Regions from separate parts of the Sphingobium sp. TomMM15 genome, predicted to be linked through region 1. Evidence: riboswitches for the same ligand, from Rfam matches in the RefSeq annotation. Region 1 holds a riboswitch; the other holds the start of a gene.
What was found. A riboswitch is a leader RNA that binds a small molecule or an ion and turns the genes downstream of it on or off. The one in region 1 is predicted to bind cobalamin.
Positions count from the first base shown of each region.

Region 2: it holds a riboswitch for cobalamin, as region 1 does, so the genes downstream of both, ACZ51H_RS00500 (TonB-dependent receptor plug domain-containing protein) here and ACZ51H_RS15900 (cobalamin biosynthesis protein CobG) in region 1, are expected to answer to the same signal.

Region 1 is NZ_AP027315.1:684,599-689,012, reverse strand. Features, by position in the region: gene cobO (cob(I)yrinic acid a,c-diamide adenosyltransferase) at 1-538, shown strand, start outside; gene bluB (5,6-dimethylbenzimidazole synthase) at 538-1,176, shown strand; gene ACZ51H_RS15905 (alpha/beta fold hydrolase) at 1,287-2,141, opposite strand; cobalamin riboswitch at 2,273-2,496, shown strand; gene ACZ51H_RS15900 (cobalamin biosynthesis protein CobG) at 2,716-3,771, shown strand; gene ACZ51H_RS15895 (precorrin-8X methylmutase) at 3,771-4,400, shown strand; gene cobI (precorrin-2 C(20)-methyltransferase) at 4,397-4,414, shown strand, end outside.
Region 2 is NZ_AP027314.1:98,273-102,686, forward strand. Features, by position in the region: gene cobA (uroporphyrinogen-III C-methyltransferase) at 1-444, shown strand, start outside; gene mobA (molybdenum cofactor guanylyltransferase) at 645-1,178, opposite strand; cobalamin riboswitch at 1,240-1,464, shown strand; gene ACZ51H_RS00500 (TonB-dependent receptor plug domain-containing protein) at 1,636-3,495, shown strand; gene ACZ51H_RS00505 (ABC transporter substrate-binding protein) at 3,532-4,359, opposite strand.

The DNA of each region.
Region 1 (4,414 bases):
CATGGCGACCAAGACGCAGGAAAAGGGCCTGCTGATCGTTCATACCGGCAAGGGCAAGGGCAAGACCACCGCTGCACTAGGTATGGTCGTGCGCGCCATCGGTCATGGCAAGAAGGTTGGCGTCGTCCAGTTCGTGAAGGGCGCGATGACCACCGGAGAAAAAGTGGTGTTCGATGCGTTCCCGGATAATGTCATATTCAAGCCGATGGGCGAAGGCTTTACCTGGAACACGCAGGACAAGACCCGCGACATTGCGCTCGCCCGTGAAGCGTGGGACGAGGTAAAGCGGATGATCGCTGATCCCGCCTATGATATGGTGCTGGCAGATGAGCTTAATATCGTCCTGCGCTACGACTATCTGCCCGTTGATGAGGTGCTTGAGGCCGTGGCGAGCAGGGACGAGATGAAGCATGTCATCATCACTGGCCGCAACGCGCCCGAGGCTCTGGTCGAGGCGGCCGATCTCGTGACGGAAATGACGCTGGTCAAACACCCCTTCCGCAGCGGCGTGAAGGCGCAGGCAGGGATCGAATTTTGATGAGCGGACCCGCTATCACCCCGATCGACAGCGCGCAGTTCGAGGCGCTGGTGCGAGCGCGGCGGGACATTCGCCATTTCAGGACCGACCCGATCGACGAAGCGGATGTCGAATGGCTGTTGAGCATGGCGCATCGCGCGCCGTCCGTCGGCCTGTCTCAGCCTTGGCGCTTTGTGCGGATCGAGACGGCGGAGTTGCGCGAGGGGCTGGCGTGCCATGTCGACCGCCAAGTCAGGGAAGCGGGCAAGGAATATGATGGGGATCAGGACCGGCTCTATCGCAGCCTGAAACTTCATGGGCTGCGTGAGGCGCCGGTGCTGTTCGCCGTCTATTGCGACGATGGGACGGAAACCGGCCATCATCTGGGCGCTGTCACCATGCCCGAGGCGCGGCGCTATAGCTGTGTGATGGCGGTCCATACGCTCTGGCTGGCGGCGCAGACACGGCGGATCGGGATGGGGTGGGTGTCGATCATGCAGCCCGAAGGCGTGGACGCGATGCTGGACATTCCGACGGGCTGGGAATGCCTAGGGTTGCTGTGTCTTGGACGGCCGGTGAGCGAGGAAGATGTGCCGGAACTGGAGCGCCGGGGCTGGGAAGAGCGCACGGATTGGCATTCGGTGGTGGTGCGGCGGTAACGAGTCCGGCACTCCTCCGTTCGCCCTGAGCTTGTCGAAGGGCTCCACTTCTTCGAGATAAAGTGAAGGGCTTCGACAGGCTCAGCCCGAACGGGGAAAAGGTAACTCTCTCACCCCCGCAAGAAATCCAGAGCCAGCGCTTCAAATCGGTCCTTATGCTCGATCATCGTCCAGTGGCCGCAGCGCGGAAATACATGCAACTCCGCATTGGGGATGATGCGCATGGGCAACAGCGCGCCGTCGAGCGGGCTGACCTTGTCATCGCGGCCCCACATGATCAGCGTGGGCGCCTGAATCCTGCCCAGATAATCGATACGCTGAGATACGCCCGGCCCGCTCATCGACTGGGCGATGAAACCGAGCGCGGCGCGCGTGTACATTTTGCGGCTGCTTTCCATCGTCACCGGCTCCAGTGCCGCCTTGTAACGCATGTCGATCAGTTCGTCGGTGATGATCGATTTGTCGTAGACCATGGATTCGAGCCACGCGATGATGTTTTCCCGCTTCGGGTCCTCGATGAAATCGACGAGGCGGGTCAGCCCTTCATTGGGGAAGGTCGAGGTGATGTTGAAGCCGATCCCGCCAATCGTGATGTAGCGCAGCACGCGATCGGGATGCGAAGCGGCGAGGTGACCGCCCACGATGCCGCCATAGCTGTTGCCGACCACATGGGCGCGGTCGATGCCAAGGCCGTCCATCAGGGCGACAACAGCGTCGCGAGCCACGCCGACGGGATCGCCATCCACAGGATCGCTCTTCCCATAGCCGGGCGCGTCCAGGATGATGGCGCGGAAATGCTGGGAGAAGAAGGGCAGGTTACCCTGAAAATTCGCCCAGCCGGTCACGCCGGGGCCGGACCCGTGGAGCAGCAGCAGCGCGGGACCTGATCCGGCTTCATGATAATGGAGCCGTCCCTTGTCCGTTTCCAGGAAGCGGCTGGTCGCTTCGAAGTTGAAATCGCTCATTTTTTCCTCTCCATTCTACAATCGTTGATGAAGGCGTAGCGGTGACATTGGGTTGACGCAAGGAAGCGGTCCTTGGCTACTTCCCTTTCGCCTGCATCCCCCTTATGAAGCGGATCGAGCCGGGTTCGTCCCGGTTCATCGATCGCGCCGGTGCCCCGCAAGGGGCTTAAATGGGAACGCGGTGCGGGAGGGTTCCTCCCTAATCCGTGGCTGTCCCTGCAACTGTGAGCGGCGAGCGAGGCATGGACCGGCCGACCCTGGTAATGGGGCGGCCAGCCACTGGAGCGATCCGGGAAGGCCCCATGCCAAGCTGTGACCCGCAAGCCAGGAGACCTGCCGGAGCAAAGGTCGCTCTTGCCATGATCCAGGGGATGGTCACGGCTCGGTTCTCCGTTTGAGCGACGAATTTCGTGCGGCTACGGCCGTGCAGGCGTGCGGCCTGTCCGCCTGCCTGTGCGTGCCGTCCGTGTGTTGTGGCGCTGGTGCGGGGAGTGCAGGAGCAATGCAGGAGCTGATGCGGTGTGACGCAGCGCGAGCTGGCGTGCGCGGCTGGTGCCCGACAGCATGGCGGCCGATGATGGCGGGCGACGGGCTGTTGGTCCGGGTGCGCCCGGCGCTGGGCCGGATGACCCGCGCACAGACTGTGGGGTTGTGCGAAGCCGCCCTCGCGCTGGGCAATGGGCATATCGACCTCACTAATCGCGCCGCCTTGCAAATCAGGGGCGTGCCGCAAGCGAGCCATGGCGCGCTGATGGAGAGGCTCGTCGCGCTGGGGTTGGCAGATGCCGATGGGCAGCGGGACGGGCAGGTGCCGGTGCTGATCAATCCGGACTGGCGACCGGGTGATGACAGCTCTGTCATAGCCGGCGCCTTGATCGCGCGCATGGACGAGCTGCCCGAGCTGCCCGCGAAGGTCGGCTTTGCGATCGATGCGGGACCAGCACCGGTGTTGAGCGATGTTCCGGCTGATTTTCGGATCGAAAGAGGGACGAGCGGCACGCTGATCCTGCGCGCTGACGGCCGCGCGCATGGCATGAGCGTGAGTGCAGAGGACGCGGCCGAGGGGTTGATCCGCCTTGCCCGTTGGTTCGTGGCCAGCGGTGGCGCACAGGCAGGACGAATGGCGCGGCATTCAGCACCGCTGCCTGATGTAACAACTAAAGCTCCTGCCCCCACCCGGCCTTGCGCCGCCGCCCTGACCGCTGCGCCCGGCCCTTTCCATGCGGCGCCCTTTGGCAGGATCGAGGCGCCTGCGCTGCTTGCCGTGATGGCGGACGGCGTGGAGGCGGTGCGGCTCACCCCTTGGCGGGGGCTGGTGCTGGAAGGCAGCGACGCGCCGTCCGATGACCCAGCCGATCCGCGCCTTTCGACCGATTGCTGCCCCGGTGCGCCAGCCTGCCCGCAGGCGAGCGTCGCCACGCGTGATCTGGCCGCCCGGCTCGCGCCGCATATTCGGGGGCTTCATGTCTCGGGCTGCGCAAAGGGCTGCGCCCGACCGGCGCAGGCGGCGGTGGTCCTCACCGGGCGTGACGGGCGCTTCGACCTTGGCCGCAATGCGCGCGCGGGTGCGCCGCCGCTGCAAACGGGCCTGTCACCCGATCAGATACTTGTCCTTTTCGGAGCCCATTGATGCCGCATCTCTATGAAACCGACGGCGCGGAAATCTATCGCCAATCCTTCCGCATGATCCGGGCGGAGGCGACGCTCGACCGCTTTGCGGCAGAGGAAGAGCGGGTTGCCGTGCGCATGATCCATGCCGCTGGAATGGTCGGACTCGCGCCGCATATCCGCTTTTCGCCGGGCTTTGCGACAGGCACGATCGCGGCGCTGGAGGCGGGCGCGCCGATCCTGTGTGATGCGCGGATGGTGTCGGAAGGGATTACGCGCGCGCGATTGCCTGCTGGCAATTCGATCCTCTGCACCCTGAACAAGCCGCAAGTGCCCGATCTTGCCCGGTCGATGGCGAACACGCGGTCGGCAGCGGCGCTGGAGCTGTGGCGGCCTCATCTGGCGGGAGCGGTGGTGGCGATCGGCAATGCCCCGACGGCGCTTTTCCACCTGCTCAACATGCTGGAAGACCCGGCATGCCCGCGCCCGGCGGCAATTATCGGCTGCCCGGTCGGTTTCGTCGGCGCGGCGGAGTCCAAGGCGGCGCTGTGGGAGGCGCAGCCGGTGCCCTGCTGCATCGTCGAAGGGCGGCTGGGCGGCAGCGCGATCACGGTCGCGGCGGTCAACGCACTGGCGAGTGCGGCGGAATGAGCGGGACCATTCAT
Region 2 (4,414 bases), on a different replicon from region 1:
GACGGCATCCGCTTCCATATCTGCCCCGGCATCACCACGGCAAGCGCTGCTGCCGCAAGCGGCAGCGCCTCGCTCACCCTGCGCGGCAAGGCGCGCGGCCTGACGCTGGTGACCGCGCATCTCAAAGCCAGTGAACCGCTCAAGCTCGACTGGGAGGCGCTCGCCCGTCCCGGCGGCACGCTTGGCATCTATATGGGCCGCGCCGCCGCCGGAGAGATCAGCCGCCAGCTGATCGCCGCAGGCCGCGATCCCGAAACGCCGGTGATGGTGGCGGTCAACGTCTCGCTCCCCACCGAACGCCTGATCCGCGGCAAGCTGTCCGCGCTTGCCTTTCTGGTCGCCACGATCAGCGACGAAGACCCGACCCTGCTGCTGATCGGCGAAGCGGTGGCGGGAACGTCCATGCCTGTAGGGGTTGCAGCTAGCGTCGCTCTACAGGTTTGAACTTGCCCTCCACATCTTTGCCTTGAGCCTGTCGATGCCGCTGCCTTAGTTGGAAGGAAGGTAAGGGGTTTCGGCAGGCTCAGACCGGTGGAGCCCGTGGGCTTGCGGTTGTAATGATGTAACTTCGTGCTCCTGCGAAGGCAGGAGCCCATTTGCGGCCGTGAGAACTGGGCTCCTGCCTGCGCAGGAGCACGGAGTGGTTAGTTCTTTGGCAATCCGGCAATATCCTGCGGTCGATTTATATTCGGCAGGACGATGTCCGCCCGCTCCACGATCCGCGCGCCGATCCGCTCCAGCCAACCATATATCGACCGGCTATTCTCCTCAGCCAGATGAGCATCCATTTCATCCGCAAGCCCGGCAGGCCAGAACCCCGCCATTTGCTGCCCCTTCAACACTGCAGCGCCTTCTCCCGTCAGCGCCTCCACCAGCGCCGCCGGATAGACCGGCATGTCGCATCCCGTCGTCAGCACCGCCTCATAGCCTTCGCTCCGCGCATGATGCAGCGCCGCATTCAGCCCGCCCAGCGGCCCCATGTCCGGCGCGGGCCGATCGGATAGGCTGGTCAGCCCCTCGACCGTCCGTCCGCATACCACCACCGCCTCAACGTGGGGCGCGATTGCCGCCACCGCATGCTCCATCAGAGTCCGCCCGTCCGGCATCAGCGCCATCGCCTTGTCGCTCCCGAACCGGCTGGATCGCCCGCCCGCCAATACCGCGCCCAGCAATCGCATTATCCACTCCTTGGCAGAACCCTCAACTTCCCCTATGGCGCGCGGCGTGAGCGGGCAACTGTTCACGACAGATCGCGCCGGAAAGGGAATGCGGTGCGGACGGGATCACCGTCCAACTCCGCGGCTGTCCCTGCAACTGTAAGCGGCGAGCGCGATGCACAGGGAAACCCGCAAGCCTTCAAAGGGGAAGGCGAGGGGGACCAGCCACTGGACCAAAAGTCCGGGAAGGCGTGCATCACCGCGACGACCCGCGAGCCAGGAAACCTACCGGCGCATGGTCGCTCTTGCCTTGGGTCCAGGGATAGGTCCGGGCACGGTGTTTTCCGTCTGAGCGACGAAGCGGCGCAGGGCCGCATCGGTGCGCGTGACGGGGCTGGCGTCTCTTCTTCCCGCGCATCGGCCGCTTATGCGGCAGGCCCTGGGCTCATGTCGCATGGCGCTCAGGGAAGACAGACATATGATCAGGACCGGAATTTCACTGCTGGCGCTCCTCGCCGCCACCCCCGCTCTCGCCGAAGATTCGGGCGAGATCGTCGTCACCGCGCTCGGCATTGAGCAACCCACCGATGAAGTCGGGCAGGCGGTGACCGTGATCGATGAAAAGACGATCGAAACGCGCCAGAATGTCAGCGTCGTGGACCTGCTGATCACCACCCCCGGCATCCGCTTCAACCGCACCGGCAGCCTGGGCAACGTCACCAGCGTGTCGGTGCGTGGCGCCGAAACGACGCAGACGCTGGTGCTGATCGACGGCGTGAAGGTCAACGACCCGAGCGGCATCGGCGATCAATATGATTTCGGCAATTTGCTTGTCGGCAACATCCGCCGGATCGAGGTGCTGCGCGGTTCCAACTCCATTGCCTATGGCAGCCAGGCGATCGGCGGCGTCGTCAACATCATGACCGGTATCCCAAGCGAAGGGTTCGGCGGCAAGGCGTCGGTCGATTATGGCTATGCCGATACGCTGAATGCGAAGGCGGATGTATCGGGCACCAGCGGCATATTGTCGGGCGGCGTGGGCCTCGCCTATTTCCGCACCGATGGCATCTCCGCTGTCTCTTCCGATTTTGGTGGCGCGGAAAAGGATGGCTATGAAAATATCACTGGCAATGCCCGGCTGAAGATCGCCTTCACCGATGATCTGAGCCTCGACCTGCGCGGCTATTATATCAACGGCGATCTCGACTATGACAGCTTCTTTGGCAGGCCGGCCGACAGCCCCGACGTCGCGAAGTCCAATCAATATATCGGCTATGCGGGCGTGAATTTGGCGCTGTTCGACGGCAAGCTGACCAACCGGGCGGCCGTTACCTGGTATCAGCAGGATCGCGATTATTATTTCGTGCGCGGCAACGCCCCGGACTTCGGCTATTCCGGGACGAACCTGCGCTTCGAATATGAAGGCGTCTATCAGCCCATCGATGACGTGAAGCTGCTGCTCGGCTATGAACATGAGCGGCCCGATTATGAGTTTTTCGGCTTCGGTTCGCAGGAAAGCCACCGCGCCAACATCGACAGCATCTATGCGCTGGCCGTGGTAAAGCCGGTAGCGGGCCTGTCCATGACAGCAGGGGTGCGTCATGACGATCACAGCCAGTTCGGCGGCGCGACGACGTTCGGCGCGAACGCCAACTACACGCCCAATGGTGGCGCGACCAATTTCCGCCTGAGCTACGGGGAGGGCTTCAAGGCGCCGTCGCTCTATCAGCTTTACGATACATTCAGCGGCAATCCGGACCTGAAGCCCGAGCGTTCGAAGAGCTACGACATCGGCTTCGACCAGAATCTGGGGAGCGACCGGGCGGTGCTGTCCGTCACCGGATTCTGGCGCGACACGCGGGACCAGCTGAATTACGACAATACGACCTTCACCTATGGCAATCTGGATCGCACCCGCGCCAAGGGCGTGGAAACGACGCTGACGCTGCGTCCGGTCGATGCACTGACCTTCACCGCCGCCTATAGCTATGTCGATGCGCGTGATCGTTCGCCGGGCAGCGCGGCCTTTGGCGAGCGCCTGCTGCGCCGCGCCGCTAACGCCGTCAGCGCATCGGTCGATTATGCCTGGTCCTTCGGCCTGTCGACCGGGGCGACCGTGACGATGGTCAGCGACAGCGTCGATCTCGACCCCGTGACCCGCAACCGGGTGCAGATTGACGGCTATGCGGTAACGGATATCCGCGCCTCCTTCCCAATCACGGAAAGGCTCGAAATCTACGGCCGCATCGACAATTTGTTCGATCAGGAATACGCCACCGCCTATGGTTATGGCACCTACGGCCGGTCGGCCTATGGCGGCGTGCGTGTCCGCTTCTGACGGTAGAAGGTGAAGGGGGTGGGCGACCGCCCCCCTTCATCGCCGGGGCGCGGCCTTTGGCTGCGTCCTGCCTTTGCTTGCGGCGTCCGCCTGCGTCACGATGCTGCGCGCGGCCTGCACATAAGCGGGGCCGCCGCACACCGTCCAGGCTTGCGGCACGCGGATGCGGGGGATGGATCGCAGCACCGGGTGGTGCAGCATCTCCGTCCCCTGATCGACGACCTTTTCGCTGCCTTCCTCCACGATCAGATAATCGGGCCTGGCCGCGATCATCTCCTCCAGCGGCACCTGCGCCAGCGCTGGCTTGCCAAGCTTTGCTGCCAGATTGGTGAGGCCCGCGCGCCGGATCAACTCATCGACCAAAGTTCCGGTCCCGGTCATATAGCCGCGCCGCTGATAATAGGCAGCCACGCCGCCGCGCCGGGACCGGGGCAGGGCGGCGAGGTCGCGCTCCATGCCCGCGATCATCGCCTCGCCCCGCGCGGGATGGCCGACAATGGCCGCCACCTGCCGGATCTGTCCCCTGATCGCCGCGAAGCTGTCCGCGCTCGCCAGCCCCAGCTTGCGCCATCGCCCGTCCGGCGCGCTGACAACGCCGCCAGTGCCATCGGGAAAGCCGATCACCAAATCGGGACGCAGCGCCAATACCTCTTCGGCCGGACGTTTCAGTACCGGAAAACGCCGCGCCTTGGCGATCGCCGCCGACAGTTCCGGATCATGCCCATAGGGACTCAGAGCCGCGATCTGCCCCGGATCGGCGAGCGCCAGCACATATTGGTCGGAACAGGTGTTGAGCGACACGATATGCTTGGGCGGCACGGGGGCGGCTCCGGTCAGGCTGACCAAACAACATATCGCCAACATCCTTCTGCGCACCAATCCAGCCTCCGCAAAGCGCCGTGCTCCCGCTTTCGCCGCA